DNA from 2 places in the Rhizobium sp. CF142 genome. Region 1 is predicted to be linked to the other one. Evidence: riboswitches for the same ligand, from Rfam matches in the RefSeq annotation. Region 1 holds a riboswitch; the other holds the start of a gene.
What was found. A riboswitch is a leader RNA that binds a small molecule or an ion and turns the genes downstream of it on or off. The one in region 1 is predicted to bind S-adenosylmethionine.

Region 1 (3,233 bases):
CGCCGATGCGGTTGGCACAGCGTCCCGGCGTAGCGCCGAAGAAAGGCGAATGCGCGAGGTAGCTGCCTAAATCCTCGAAGCCGAGCACCAGCGGGGCATTATGGCTCTCGAGCCTGATATCCTGGATCACTGCGCCCCAGCTCAACACCTTGACCGTCAGTCCGCCGCCGCGGATGACGACGCGATGGACGGTCTCCCCGTCCTTCGTCTGTCCGAAAACTTCCCGTTCCAACTTGTCCGCCATGATCGACGCTCACTCCATCCCTAGAATTCTGGAACCGGAACCTGCCCCCATTCGCCGCAAACCGCAACCGGGCAGTGCCGGAAAACAAAACGCCGTCGCATTTCTGCGACGGCGTTATTTCTAAACCAGACCGGTGACGCTCAGATGTCCGAGCCGATCTCTTCGATATCGTAGGGCGTCGTCTGGTAGATCTCATTGATCCAGTTGCCGAAAAGCAGATGCGCATGGCTGCGCCAGCGGTTCTGCGGCGCGAGCGCCGGATCGTTATGCGGGAAGTAATTGTGCGGCATCTTGATCGGCACGCCGGCATTCACGTCGCGGAAATATTCGTCCGAAAGAGACGTGGAATCATATTCGACGTGATTGAAGATATAAAGCCGCCGACCCTTTGGCTCGTGGACGAGACAGACGCCCATCTCGCTCGATTCCATCAGGATCTCGAGGCCGTCGACCTTCTCGATGTCGGCCCGGCGCACCTCGGTCCAGCGCGACACCGGAACCTCGAAATTATCAGAGAAACCGTTGAGATAAACGGAAGAGGGTTTGAGATTGCGGTGACGGTAGACGCCGAAGGCCTTTTCCTTCAGTTCATACTTCGGCACGCCGTGGAAATGATAAATCCCTGCCATCGCACCCCAGCAGACATTCATGGTCGAATGGACGTTTGTCTGCGTCCAGTCGAAAATCTGCTGCATTTCCTTCCAATAGGTAACGTCCTCGTAAGGCAGCGTCTCGATCGGCGCACCCGTGATGATGAAGCCGTCAAACTTGCGGTGCTTCACTTCCTCCCAGGTCTGGTAGAAGGCGAGCAGATGTTCTTCAGAAGTATTCTTGGCCTTGTGGTTGCCGACACGGACCAACGAGAATTCCACCTGCAGCGGCGAAGCGCCGACCAGGCGCGCCATCTGCACTTCGGTCTTGATCTTGTTCGGCATGAGGTTGAGCAGCCCGATCTGCAGCGGGCGGATATCCTGGCGGATCGCCACCGTTTCGGTCATCACCCGCACGCCCTCGTTCACGAGGGTTTCGAAGGCGGGCAGCGTATCGGGAATCTTGATGGGCATTGCGGTCAACTCGATCAAAATAAAAAACCGGCGGCGAAAGAATCGCTACCGGTCCGCACGCGGCCCTTTAGCGACTTATTTAACGTGGCTGCAAGCCGGCCGGCCAAATCACCACGAGCCATCTTAATTAGCGCCAGTCGCGCTGCGAATCAACTGTCAATAGAGACAGCTGCACAAACCATCACGCTTTCTTTATGGGTGGTGGAATCTGTTGATGGACCAGTAACGCCCCCATGTTATTAATGGTGTGATGGGCGATTTTGGAAAAAAATAATGAAAAATGACGTAAAAGGAGGGAAGGGCATCCAGAGTCAGGACCGGGTGGGGTATGATCTCAGCCTGACATATCGGCTTGGAGTGATGTTCTCCGCATTCTGGAATTCGCAGGTCCGCGGCAAAGTCGTCGCGCTCGCGGTTCTGCTTGTCATTATCATCCTGGCAACCGCCTACGGACAGGTGATCCTCAACGAATGGAACGCCCCCTTCTACGATTCCCTCGAGCGTCGTGATCTCGGCGAGTTCTTCCGCCAGCTCGAAGTCTTCGCGATGATCGCTGGCGCGCTGTTGCTGCTAAACGTGCTGCAGGCATGGCTGAATCAGATGACGGCCCTCTACATGCGCGAAGGCCTCTCGCGCGATCTCGTCGATCAGTGGCTGGAGCGCAAGCGCGCCCTCAAGCTCTCCACCATCGGCATCCTCGGCGTTAACCCGGACCAGCGCCTTCACGAAGATTCCCGCAATCTTGCCGAAAGCACTACCAACCTCGCTCTCGGCCTCTTGCAATCGACCATCCTGCTCGTCAGTTTCATCGGCGTCTTGTGGGAACTTTCGAGCGGCTTCATCTTCCATATCAGCGGCCACAGCTTCACCATCCCCGGCTACATGGTCTGGGCGGCGATCTTCTACGCCGCATCGGCCTCGCTATTGAGCCAGGTCGTTGGCCGCAAGCTCGTCAAGCTCAATGCCGACCGGTTCTCGAAGGAAGCCGAACTGCGCTTTGCGCTGATGCATGCCAACGAGAACATGCCGGCGATAACAGTGGCGCGCGGCGAAGAGAACGAGCGCAAGCGCATCAACGGCGATATCAGCAACGTCCTTACCGTGATCAAGCGGCTCGCCATGGCCAATACCAACTTGACCTGGGTCTCGGCGGGTTATGGCTGGCTGGTTATCGTTATCCCGATCATTGTTGCAGCCCCCGCTTATTTCTCCGGCGGGCTCACTTTCGGCCAGCTGATGATGTCGGTTGGCGCCTTCAACCAGGTCAATACGGCGCTGCGCTGGTATGTCGCCAACTTCGGCCCGATTGCCGAATGGCGCGCCACGCTGATGCGCGTCACCGATTTCCGCCAGGCGCTTCAGGAGATGGATGACGGCTTCGATTTGAAGGACGCAATCGTCTACGAGGAAACCGCGCCCGACAGGTTGACGCTGAAGGATATCGTCATCATGGCCAAGCTTGGCGAGGATATCGATGATTGCGGCGGCTTCCAGATGCGTGAAACGGATGTGACGATCAGGGCCGGCGAAAAGGTCATGATCAACGGCGATCACAGCGTGAACCGCCGCCTGCTCTTCCAGGCCATGGCCGGCCTCTGGCCCTGCGGCAAAGGCACAATAGGCCTGCCGCCGATTGACGACATCCTGTTCATCCCTCAGGTTGCCTATGTGCCGGGCGGAACGCTGCGCGAGGCAATCGCATTCCCCGAAAAACCCGAAGCCTATGACACGGCGGCCATCGAAGCTGCGCTTGAGGCTGCCGGCTTGCATTCGCTGGTCGCCCGCCTCGATAGCCGCGCGCGCTGGGACAAGCTTCTCGATGCCGATGAACAGAAGGCAATCGGCTTTGCGCGCCTGCTCCTCGTCAAGCCGCGCTGGGTCGTCTTCGACGAAGTGCTTGAAGGCATGGAGCCGGAATGGCAGCG
Region 2 (3,233 bases), on a different contig from region 1:
TCACCACCCCCGGTTGGACCGCCTTTCGTTCATTAAGCCTAACTCTCAGTGTTAATTTCAAGGCAAATGCTACGGCCGCGGTGCTTTCCGCGGCCGTGCCTTGATGCTCAGGCCGAAACCTTGGCCAGAGCGCGGGCGAAATCCTCGACCAGATCGTCCGTGTCTTCGATGCCGGCCGAGAGGCGTACCGTGCCCGGCGAAATGCCGAGTTCGGCGCGGGCTTCGTCCGTCAGGTTCTTGTGCGTGGTCGTGGCCGGATGCGTGATCAGGCTCTTGGAGTCGCCGAGATTGTTGGAGATCTTGACGATCTCCAGCGCATTCTGCAGCGCGAACGCCGCATCCTTGCCGCCCTTCAGCTCGAAGCAGACGAGCGTCGAGCCGCCCGTCATCTGCTTGGCGATGATATCCGCCTGCGGATGGTCCTTGCGGCCGGGATAGATGACCTTGGCGACCTTGCTCTGATCGGCGAGGAAGTCGGCGATCTTTGCGGCATTCTGCGTTTGCTGCTTGACGCGCAGCGGCAGCGTCTCGATGCCCTTCAGAAGCGTCCAGGCATTGAACGGCGACATGGCCGGACCGGTATGGCGGAAATAGTCATGCAGGTTCTCGTCGATCCATTCCTTGTCGGAAAGAACGACGCCACCGAGGCAGCGGCCCTGACCGTCAATATGCTTGGTCGCGGAATAGACGACGATATGAGCGCCGAGCTCCAGCGGCTTCTGGAAGAGCGGGGTCGCAAACACGTTGTCGACGACGACCTTTGCGCCGATTTGGTTGGCGAGCTTGGCGACGCCGGCAATATCGACCACTTCCAGCGTCGGGTTGGTCGGGCTTTCCAGGAAGAACACCTTGGTCTTCGGTGTAACAGCCTTTTCCCAGTTTTCGAGGTAGCGGCCGTCGACCAGCGTGCAGTCGATGCCGTATTTCGGCGCCAGCGTCTCGACCACCCAGCGGCAGGAGCCGAAGAGGGCGCGCGCTGCAACGATATGGTCGCCGGCCTTCAGCTGGCAGAGGATGGCGGCGGTAACGGCGGCCATGCCGGATGCCGTGGCGCGGGCATCTTCGGCGCCTTCCAACATGCACATGCGCTTTTCGAACATATCATTGGTGGGGCTGCCGTAGCGCGCATAGATGAAACCGTCGGTCTCGCCCTTGAAGCGCGCTTCCGCCGCTTCCGACGTATCGTAGACGAAACCCTGCGTGAGATAGATTGCCTCTGATGTCTCGCCGTACTGCGAGCGGAGCGTTCCGCCGTGAACGAGTTGGGTTGCCGGGCGCCAAGTCTTGCTCATGCCATCACCACTTTCAAACAACAAAAAAACCGGCCGCAAAAGCAGACCGGTTTTCAACCCGGTCTTTTTAGCCACTTATTTAACGTGGCTGCAAGCCGACCGGCCAAATCACCACGGGATAAATTTGCAATACTGCCGTTCTGCGCTTGCGTCAATTCCCCGACTTTGGTTTTGTCGGCGGCAAATTATGGATGGAGCATGATGGCTCGCGAAACTGGAATTTTGGCCGACCGCGCAATTGCCGCGCTGTTTGAAACGGGGCGTCTTCAAAGCGAGCGTGAGCTGGATCGTGACCAGATCCAGCCTGCCAGCCTGGATCTGCGGCTGGGCGCCAAGGCGTTCCGGGTGCGCGCCAGCTTCATGCCCGGCCCTTCTCACCTTGTCGCAGACAAGCTCGACCGGCTGAGCCTGCATGTCATCGACCTCAGCGAAGGCGCGGTGCTGGAAACCGGCTGCGTCTACATCGTGCCGCTGATGGAGCGCCTCGATCTGCCGGCCGACATGTCGGCCTCGGCCAATCCGAAGAGCTCGACCGGCCGCCTCGATATTTTCACGCGCGTCATCACCGATTACGCGCAGGAATTCGACAAGATCCCATCAGGCTATTCCGGCCCGCTCTATCTCGAAATCAGCCCGCGCACCTTCCCCATCGTCGTACGCCGCGGCTCGCGCCTGTCGCAGATCCGCTTCCGCGTCGGCCATTCGGTTCTGGGCGAGCCGGAGCTTCTGAAGCTACACGCGACGGAAACGCTCGTCGCCGCCAAGCAGCCGAACGTCTCCGGCGGCGGCATTGCGCTGTCGATCGATCTGGCGGGCGACGAGGAAGGCCTGATCGGCTATCGCGGCAAACACCACACCGCCGTCGTCGACGTCGACAAGAAGGCCCAGCACGATATCTTCGACTTCTGGGAACCGCTCTACAGTCGCGGCCGCACCGAACTGATCCTCGATCCGGATGAGTTCTATATCCTCGTCTCGCGTGAGGCCGTACACGTTCCTCCGCACTATGCGGCGGAAATGACCCCCTTCGATCCGCTCGTCGGCGAATTCCGCGTCCACTATGCCGGCTTCTTCGACCCGGGCTTCGGCCACGCCCCGGCCGGCGGCCGCGGCAGCCGCGCCGTGCTGGAAGTGCGCAGCCACGAAGTGCCCTTCATCCTGGAAGACGGCCAGATCGTCGGCCGCCTGATCTACGAACACATGCAGGAACAGCCGTCGAGCCTTTATGGCTCAGGCCTCGGCTCCAACTATCAGGCCCAGGGCCTCAAACTGTCGAAGCACTTCCGCATCTGATGCCCGATGGCGCCGTCACTTGACAGCGGCGGCCATCTGTTGGAAGTCTCAAGCATCAGGCGGGTGTAGCTCAATGGTAGAGCAGCAGCTTCCCAAGCTGAATACGAGGGTTCGATTCCCTTCACCCGCTCCAGCTTCCCCTTCCCAAGCTTGAAGGGCGGGACGTCAAAGGCCGGTCTTATTGTCGTGAACCGCCACTGCAAGGCTGATCAAGACTTGCTTGCTGGTCATCGATAACGTGAGCCACGACTTCATGTTGAGGCCGGCTGGTATCAGCCGCGATATCATATTTGCAGAAGTTATGCGGTTTCAAATGGAAGTTTGTTTTCCCGAGGACCGGGTGGCAAGTCACGGCCAACCCCTTATTGTATTCCTGATCGCCACTACTTGACAGCGAGTAGGATATGTTATAATTATATATTACTAATATATGTTTTCGACAATGTGCCTCTACGCGCAATACTGTAGCGCGTGGCGATGAGACATATATTTCCACAAAATCCGCGATTTTTTCTCTTGCCTTATGGGAAGGCGAGAAACCGACGCTGAGCGTCATTTTAGGTTCTCGTTAGTTGTAACTCTAAGGGAGGTTGCAATGGCAGAGCAGCGAAAGTCCGTAATCATCACGTTTAAACCAAAGGATAAACG

Region 2: it holds a riboswitch for S-adenosylmethionine, as region 1 does, so the genes downstream of both, PMI11_RS21685 (O-succinylhomoserine sulfhydrylase) here and metA (homoserine O-acetyltransferase MetA) in region 1, are expected to answer to the same signal.

Annotation. Positions count from the first base shown of each region.
Region 1 covers NZ_AJWE01000124.1:34,510-37,742, forward strand. The annotation lists gene PMI11_RS31120 (aldose epimerase family protein) at 1-244, opposite strand, end outside; gene metA (homoserine O-acetyltransferase MetA) at 385-1,308, opposite strand; SAM riboswitch at 1,356-1,433, opposite strand; gene PMI11_RS31130 (ABC transporter ATP-binding protein/permease) at 1,582-3,233, shown strand, end outside.
Region 2 covers NZ_AJWE01000098.1:113,328-116,560, reverse strand. The annotation lists gene PMI11_RS21685 (O-succinylhomoserine sulfhydrylase) at 108-1,292, opposite strand; SAM riboswitch at 1,339-1,417, opposite strand; gene PMI11_RS21680 (2'-deoxycytidine 5'-triphosphate deaminase) at 1,491-2,585, shown strand; tRNA gene PMI11_RS21675 (tRNA-Gly) at 2,645-2,718, shown strand; gene PMI11_RS21670 (S8 family peptidase) at 3,181-3,233, shown strand, end outside.